DNA from 2 places in the Luteibacter sp. RCC_6_2 genome. Region 2 is predicted to be linked to the other one. Evidence: riboswitches for the same ligand, from Rfam matches in the RefSeq annotation. Region 2 holds a riboswitch; the other holds the start of a gene.
What was found. A riboswitch is a leader RNA that binds a small molecule or an ion and turns the genes downstream of it on or off. The one in region 2 is predicted to bind thiamine pyrophosphate.
Positions count from the first base shown of each region.

Region 1: linked by a shared signal. The riboswitch ahead of AB6730_RS11420 (TonB-dependent siderophore receptor) and the one ahead of thiC (phosphomethylpyrimidine synthase ThiC) in region 2 are both predicted to bind thiamine pyrophosphate.

Region 1 is NZ_JBFUPQ010000009.1:30,970-35,384, forward strand. It holds gene AB6730_RS11420 (TonB-dependent siderophore receptor) at 1-1,533, opposite strand, end outside; TPP riboswitch at 1,591-1,687, opposite strand; gene AB6730_RS11425 (phosphotransferase enzyme family protein) at 1,709-2,842, opposite strand; gene comJ (competence protein ComJ) at 2,897-3,295, opposite strand; gene AB6730_RS11435 (RHS repeat-associated core domain-containing protein) at 3,292-4,290, opposite strand; gene AB6730_RS11440 (hypothetical protein) at 4,305-4,415, opposite strand, start outside.
Region 2 is NZ_JBFUPQ010000003.1:332,743-337,157, reverse strand. It holds gene thiC (phosphomethylpyrimidine synthase ThiC) at 88-1,959, opposite strand; TPP riboswitch at 2,038-2,137, opposite strand; gene AB6730_RS04950 (TetR/AcrR family transcriptional regulator) at 2,172-2,837, opposite strand; gene AB6730_RS04945 (protein-L-isoaspartate O-methyltransferase) at 3,179-3,838, shown strand; gene AB6730_RS04940 (TolC family outer membrane protein) at 3,874-4,415, shown strand, end outside.

The DNA of each region.
Region 1 (4,415 bases), on a different contig from region 2:
CTCGCGACCGAGCGACAGGCCTTCGCCATAACTGACGTAGGTCGTGAGTGGCGCGTTCGGCTGCCAGAGGACCGCCGCCTGCGGCAACGTCTTGGTCATCCGCGTCGTGCGTTCGAGCGCCCCGGTGTCGTCGTATGCACGCTCGTTCAAGCGAACGAAACGCGCACCCGCGAGCACCTGCCATGCCTCGCCGAGATGGACGCGGTCGATGGCGAACAACGTGCGCTGCCAGCTCGTAAGGCGCCGTGCGGAGGGCCCGGGCTGGTTCGGCGACGGGTCGAAAGCGGGCACGACCGGGTCGTCGATATTGGCGGTGCCCACGTAATCGTAGACATAGGGACGCTGGTCGACCGTTCGGCGAAATGCCGAGGCGCCGAGGTTGACCTCATGATCGAGTGCGCCGGTCGCGAACGTGCCGGTGAGCACGCCACGCAACTCGTCGTTCTGCCGTGTGTCGTCCGGGCTGCGGTAGTCGTAGACGTCGTAATCGCCGTTGGGCGCGAAGAAATAGCCAGGTGTAGCGCCTGAAGCGCACGATGCCGCATAGAAGCAGCCGTAGGCGAAAGCGACGTTGTCGTCGATCACGGTATGGCTGTGGCCCGCCGACACCTGCGCATTCCAGTTGTCGTCGAAGCGATAGTTGAAACGCAACGAGGTGTTGCTCGAATGGATGCCGACCGGACGCTGCCAGGACTGGTAGCCGAGCAGCTCCGTGCGGCTCGGATGCGCCGGGAGGTTCGTGCCACCCAGCAACTGGTAGCCCGAGGCGGAACGCTGGCCGCTGGTCTGGTAATCGGTATCCAGCAGCACCGTAGCCTTGTCCGTGATCTTCCAGTCGGCGGCGATCGAGACGAAGCTGCGACGGCCATCGGCATGCTCGATGTACGAGTGCGTCTTCTCGTTCGCCGCGTTCACGCGCACGCCGAACGATGGTGAAAACCACGTACCGAGGTCCAGCGCCTCGTAGTTGGAGCCGTGCGAATCGGTACCGACGGTGACCGTATGAACGTCCGCCGGGCGCTTGCTCACGTAGTTGACCAGGCCACCCGGCTCGACCACGCCGGCCTCGAGTCCGCCCAGGCCCTTCAACACTTCGACGCGGTCCTTGCCTTCGAGGGCCAGCAGCTGTTCCGCGGACATGATCATGCCGTTGAAGCGGAACCCGGTGGCGAGGTCCAGCGGAAAACCACGTATCGAGACATCCTGGTAGTAGCCCGCCGGCGCGTAGTTGTCGTTGATCGCGGCGTCGCCGCGCACCAGCTCGCTCAGCGAACGCGGCTGGCGGTCGTCGATCTGCGCCCGGGTGATGACGGTGATCGCCGCCGGCGTGTCGTGCAACGGCGCACTGCCGAAGCTGCCGAAGGTATCGAGTTGGGAATCGGCGGCGCGGTATCCACTGGCGGTGGTCGCGTGGACGTCCACGGCGGGCAGCGTGCGCGCCTGCTGCGGTTGCGACGCGGCATCGTCCGTGGCGTGTGCCACGGTGACAAGGGAAAGCAGGGCCAGGGCGAGCGGGGTACGGGTGAGGGTCATCGTCGTCTTCGGGGTTCACGGACGAAGCGACGGCGAACCAGGTCACCCCGTGGGGATTCCGTGGCTCTGCAAGCTCCCTACGCCGGTATTAACCGGGTCAGGTTCCAAGGGACTCTCTCAGCCCGGCATTCGCCGGGCACCCCCGCTTCTAGAACGCCTATTGAACCACGAAACGTCAGGCGATGCCGCGAATGGCCGTGAGCAGGGCCTGTCCGTGCAGGCCGGAGAACCAGGCGGCGTGACCACGCAGGAAGGTGTGGTAGGCCACGTCGGCGTGGTCGCGGCGACGGGTGATGCCCTCGAAATACTCCACCTCGGACAGGGCGAAATCCAGGTGGACGATGGGCAGGAGGTTCGCCAGGATGTGGAGTTGGGCCGTGTCCAATGGCCTGACGGAGCGGTACCCCTCGACGATGGCCAGTGCGAGGTCGTGACGGGCGATATCGCCTCGCTCGATGTCGAGCCACGCGATCGCGTTGCGCTCGATGGCGGTCGCGAGGTCGAACAAAGCGAAGGTCACGGCCGACAAGCCGAAATCCAGCACATCGGTGATGTCCGCACCGTCGTCCAACCCACTCCAGCAGAGGTTGGAAACATGCCAGTCCCCGTGTGTCCAGAGAGGCGGCTGCGTCGCCAATACGGAAGCCACCCGGGCGTGCCACGGCGCGATCGCCGCGCCGATCTCTCCCCGCCAGTCGCGATCGCCGAGATAAGCGGCCAGCGCGGGTCGTCCGTGCAACTGTGATGCGATCACCGCGAGCGGGTCCGGCGAGGCAACGATCTCCGCGCGCGCGATAAGAATATGCGTGCCGCGCTGCGGCGCGTGGAAGTCCTCCGCCGCGGCATGCAGACGCGCGAGCATGGCGCCAGCGGCACGGGCGTGCCGCACACCGCCGATCGGCGACCACGAGAACGCGTCGCGGTAGGCATCCACACCGCGTGCGGGCTCGTGCAATTCGAAGACCCAATCACCCTCGATGAACACGGACTCGCCCGAACCATCGCGGAGAATGCGCGGCACAGGTATGCCGTGCGTCCGCAGGAAACCGGCGAAGCGGTGTTCCTCGGCCAGCGCTTGCGCGTCACGCACGCTCCGGTGATGCCGTTTCACGAATACCCGGCCTGATGATGTCGTCGCCAGCGCAGCCGCGGAGAGCGGCCGGGGGCTACGCCAGTCGATGGAGAGCAATGAGCCGAGCGCCGGTACGCGGGCCACGACGTCGGCGACCTCGTCCACCGTCAATGGCGGCCAGTCGGGCTCGAGGTGGTCACCGGCAAGGCCGTGGGCGAGATGCGCGTCATCGATCATTGCCACAGTGTAGCGATGTCTCAACGGCGCAGCCCGCAGATGTCTATCGATGTATCAATCCTCGGTTCGGGGACAGAAAGACAGGATAACGACAGGCATTTCGTTTGTCTGCACGGGGATCAGCTCGAAACGAACGGTGTAATCGCCTTCGGCCAAGTCAAACAGCTTCGAATCGGCAATGCTGGCGACCTCGACTTCGTTGATGCTGCTCACTCGGAGCGGAACCTCACATGAGCGTATCGCTAATTCGTTACGCTCCGGCAAGCTCGACCCGATGACTATTCGTACCTCGTGGTCATCATCCTCGTCCGTAGCAAACGAAACGCTTTCGGGTCGCCAAGCGTATCCTACCTCAACGTCACGATCGGTCCAGTCATTGAATGGGTTTTCCAGATCGGGAGAGAAGACCGCGATCTGGGAGTACGAAACATTGATTACGAACGAAGTATTCATTGATTTAAGTCAACCTTAATACGGATCTGCGTCCCGTCTGGTAAGCCGCGACACATGTTACCAACACACGCGCCAGCGGCTCGATTGTCTCGAAGATTGATCGCCTGAACGCTCGCACCTCGCCCCCCTTCCTTGAACATCGCAGGCGGATACTCGTCAAGTTCCTTCCCAGTAACCTTTGCGTACCCCCCCGTTGCTGCCCTACGGTTAGCAGTTGCGCCAACGCGGTTAATCGTCAACACATCAGGATATCCTTTGGCAATGGCTGCAGCAGCGTGTTGCGCAGCTTCGCCATGCTGCGACAGCGTAAGCACCACCTCCTTTGCTACGTCCCCTGCAATTTTCTCCGGTTTCGACGCAGGCATGAACAAGGTCAGGACGCCCAGCTTCGCATCCTGGATTTCCGCTCCCCAAAGACGGTTCGAGGTCAAGGGATTGAAGTTATCTGAGCGAGCCAACGCGATGGGGTCGCCAATCGTGTGCCCAATGATGGCTCCCAGCGGGTTGTCCCTGAAAAAATTGTATTGCGTCGGTCCGACCGTACATCCTTCCGCGACACACGATTGCCTACCGTCTGGATCGATATTGAGGATGGGATTGTTTGCGGCATATAAGTAGCGCCCGAACCCGATGGTGTCCCCATCGCCAACGGCTACAGGATCCGTGCTCAAGAACCGCGCAATCAATGGGTCGTAGTAACGAGCCTGCATATAGATCAGGCCGGAATCCGAGTCGGCCATATGCGCGGCAAATCCCGGTCCAGCCTCAGAAATACCAGAGGCCACCTCCCCGAACGGGCGATAATCTGAGCGAGCGATTACGTTTCCGCTACCGTCAGCTTTTGCTAACACCGTGCCTTGGGGATCCGAGTAATAGTACGTAACTGCTTCCGTCGCGTCGGACGATGCTGCATGGCCGATAAGAGCCAGCAAGCCAACGAATAGCCTGATAGCGAGTCCATGCAGTGCGGGCCAACGTGTCGATGGCAATTCCATGAATAGCTCCCTAATCACTGCCATACACTCCAATCGGAACAACCACTCGAGTTACATGCACGAACGCGATGCTTACTGTAGAACTCCGGTTCTAGCAGAGGCGCGGAGTCGGCATCATACGAGAG
Region 2 (4,415 bases):
ATCAGGTCGGCTGGCGATCCACTGCGCCTTGAGGAGCCAAAGGAAAAAGACAGTTGCTCCCACCATAGCGATGCCGGACGCCGGGGCTTACGCCTTGTGGTAGACCTCCGCGCCTTGCGCCAGGAATTCCGCGGACTTCTCCGCCATGCCGCGCTCGGCCAGCTCGACCGTGCCCTGTTCCGCCGCGTAGTCGCGCACGTCCTGGGTGATCTTCATCGAGCAGAACTTCGGTCCGCACATCGAGCAGAAATGGGCGGACTTGTGCGCGTCCTTCGGCATCGTCTCGTCGTGGAATTCGCGCGCCTTGTCCGGGTCCAGGCCGAGGTTGAACTGGTCGTCCCAGCGGAATTCGAAACGAGCCTTCGACAAGGCGTTGTCGCGCACCTGCGCGCCCGGATGACCCTTGGCGAGATCCGCCGCGTGCGCCGCGATCTTGTACGCGATAATGCCGTCACGCACGTCCTGCCGGTTGGGCAGGCCGAGGTGTTCCTTCGGCGTGACGTAGCAAAGCATGGCGGTGCCGAACCAGCCGATCATCGCCGCGCCGATCGCACTGGTGATGTGGTCGTAGCCGGGCGCGATATCGGTGGTCAACGGCCCCAGCGTATAGAACGGCGCCTCATGGCACTTCTCCAGCTGGCGCTCCATGTTCTCCTTGATGAGATGCATGGGCACGTGCCCGGGGCCTTCGATCATGCACTGCACGTCGTGTTTCCAGGCCAGCTGCGTAAGCTCACCGAGCGTGTCCAGTTCACCGAACTGCGCGGCGTCGTTCGCATCGGCCACGCAGCCCGGCCGCAAGCCGTCGCCGAGGCTGAAGGACACGTCGTACGCCTTCATGATCTCGCAGATGTCCTCGAAATGCGTGTAGAGGAAATTCTCGCGATGGTGCGCGAGGCACCACTTGGCCATGATCGAGCCGCCCCGGGAAACGATGCCGGTGACGCGCTTCGCCGTGAGCGGTACGAAACGCAGCAAGACGCCGGCATGGATGGTGAAGTAATCCACGCCCTGCTCGGCCTGCTCGACCAGCGTGTCGCGGAAGATTTCCCAGGTGAGGTCCTCCGCCACGCCATCGACCTTTTCCAGCGCCTGGTAGATCGGCACGGTGCCGATGGGCACCGGTGAATTGCGGACGATCCACTCGCGCGTCTCGTGGATGTGCTTGCCCGTGGAGAGATCCATCACGGTGTCGCCGCCCCAGCGGATCGCCCAGACCAGCTTCTCCACTTCCTCGGCGATGCCGGAGCTCACCGCGCTGTTACCGATGTTGGCATTGACCTTGGTGAGGAAGTTGCGGCCGATGATCATCGGCTCCGCTTCCGGATGATTGATGTTGGCCGGAATGATCGCGCGGCCGCGCGCCACCTCGTCGCGCACGAATTCCGGGGTGATCCGCGAGGGCAGCGAGGCGCCGAAGGCCTCGCCCGGGTGCTGCATGCGCAGCGCGCTACCGGCCAGCGCGTCGATGCGCTGGTTCTCGCGGATGGCGATGTATTCCATCTCCAGCGTGACGATGCCGCGCCGTGCATAGTGCATCTGGGTGACGTTGGCGCCCGCTTTCGCCCGCAACGGCGCACGCGCGGAGGCGAAGCGGACGGCATCCAGGCGCGGATCGTTCGCCCTGTTCCGGCCGAAGCTCGACGACAACCCGTCCAGCCGCTCGACATCGCCACGTTCGGCGATCCAGGCCGCACGCGACGTCGGCAAGCCGGCGGCCAGGTCCACCACGTGCGTGGGGTCGGTGTAGGGGCCGGAAGTGTCGTAGACGACGATTGGCGGATTGTCCTCGCCGCCGAAAAGCGTCGGTGTCGCGGACTGCGCGATCTCGCGCATCGGCACGCGCAGGTCGGGCCGGCTGCCGGTGACGTGGATCTTTCGGGAGCCGGCCATCGGCGCGGTGACGGACTGGGACAGCTCGCGCGCGGCGCGGGCCAGGTCGGTGGGCAAGGCATTCATCGGCTTCTCGTTCCTCACGGGGGAAGGGAGAAGCGGACGGCGCCGTCACGAGGGCACGACGCGTGCATGGCACGCATGTCGACCGTGGACGAAGCTTCCTACGCCGGTACGGACCGGATCAGGTTCGAAGGGACTCTCTCAGCCCGCGCATATCGCATGGGCACCCCCGCTTCGCCGGGAATTCAACCACGAAGCGGGCCGGGAAGCGAGCGTCAGACGCTCACATGGCGCGGCGAGTACGCGCGCATGAACATGTCCACCGCGGCCAGGGCGTTGGCCTTGACCTCTTCGGCGAACTGCACGGCGCAATCTTCGCAACCGAACAGGCGGCGGATCAGCAGGTCGCCCTTGAGCAAGGCGAGGAACTGCGTGGTGGCACGCGACACGTCGGGGATGTCGAGCTGGCCGCGCGAAGCGGCGCCCTCGAGCAGGCGTTGCATCAACTTGTGCATGCGCGCCGGGCCTTCTTCCCATACCAGTCGGCCGAAACGCGGATTGCCGCCCGACTGGCAGTCGGAGAGGATCGCGCGGAAGGTGCCCACCGATTCGGTATTGGTTTCCATCGCCGCATGGCGGCTGGCGATGTTGGTCAGGGTGACGCGGATGTCCGCGCCCGGATTGAAGTCGAACAGGTCGTCCGGCAGGCGTTCCTGCACGTGCGCGCGGATGACCTCGCGGAAGAGGTTGTCCTTGTCGCCGAAATGGCTGTACACGGTGAGCTTGGAAACGCCGGCGGAAGCCGCGACGGCATCCATGCTGGTGCCCGCGAAGCCGCCATGGGTAAAGAGCGACTTGGCCGCGTCGAGGATGGCCGCGCGCTTCTCCATGTCCTTCGGACGCCCCGGACCCTGGGTCTTCAATTTCGGGCTGGCGTTCATGGCTGCACCTTCACAAACAGAAATTATGACTTTATTATACGCAGCGGTTCAGTTATTTCCAGCAGGCCGGAAAAACGCTGGCCGCACCGCTCGTCTACCTTAGAATGACAAGTGGGGGCGTTCGGGCGGTTACCCATGGCGGCCAAGGGTGGGCGCCGGGGTCCGTTCAGGCGCCAGCGCACGAGCCGGCGGCGCGGACCATGACTTCCGTCAGGCCGGTCCGGTGACTTCCGGCACTTCGCCGGATGGCGTCGGCACCGCAGCCTTAACACATTGGGAAAACGGGCGCTAAGCGCTTATCCTTCCGAATCTTTTTGCAGCTTTCGTACGGGATCCAACACATGGCGATGAATTTCGAGCAGGCGCGGCAGAACATGGTCGAGAACCAGGTTCGCCCCTGGGAAGTCCTCGACGCCGACGTCCTCGAGACCCTGAAGAGCGTGCGCCGCGAAGACTTCGTCGCGCCGGCCCACCGGAACGTGGCATTCGCCGACCTCACCCTGCCCCTCGGGCACGGCGAGGTCATGATGAAGCCGGTGATCGAGGGTCGCGTGCTCCAGGCCCTGGCGCTCAACAAGACCGACGAGGTCCTCGAGATCGGCACGGGATCGGGTTACCTCACCGCCTGCCTCGCCCGCCTGGCCGGCAAGGTCGCCAGCATCGACATGCACGCCGATTTCGTCGAGGCCGCGCGCCAGCGCCTGGCCGCCGCGGCGGTGGCGAACGTCTCGCTGGAAACCGCCGAGGCCGTCAACGGTTACAAGCCCACGGGCGTTTTCGACGCCATCGTGGTCACGGGAGCCGTGCACACGGTCCCCGAGAAGTTCGTGCGCTGGCTGAAGCCTGGCGGGCGCATGTTCGTGGTACGCGGCGATTCGCCCGCGCAAACGGCGGTCTTGCTCACCCACGAGGGTGAAGGCCGCTATCGCGAGGAATCGCTGTTCGAAACGGACCTTCCCTACCTGGCGCATGCCGCGCCGGTGAAGCGCTTCGTGCTCTGACCCACCAGATTCCCTATCACCCACGAGGCGAAACCATGCGCTTGAAGCTGCTCACCGTCGCGCTGGCATTGGCCGCGATGCCGTTCGCGAGCCATGCGGAAGACCTGCTCGACGCCTACCGACAGGCCCGGGCCAACGACCCAGTGCTGTCGCAGGCCGATTCCACCCGTCTCGCCACCGGCGAGGGCGTGACGCAGGCCCGCGCGCTGCTGCTGCCGCAGATCACCGCCCAGCTCAGCCTTAACCAGAGCGATCCGAACGGCCCCTCCCGCTCGATCGTCACCGACGCCGCGGGCAACCCGGTGGTCGACGGCGCCGGCAACCCGGTGCTCACCTCCGATGCGGGCCACACCCGCACCCGCGAGCTGGGCGCCACCATCAGCCAGAGCGTGGTCGATTTCAGCAAGTACGCCGACCTGAAGGCGGCCCGTTCTTCGTCGGAGGCGCAGGACGCCACCTACGAGGCGGCCTTGCAGCAGCTCGCCACCCGCGTCGCCACCGCGTATTTCCAGGTGCTGACCAACGACGACGCCCTGACCTTCGCCAAGGCGAACGAGCAGGCGCTGGCCCGCCAGCT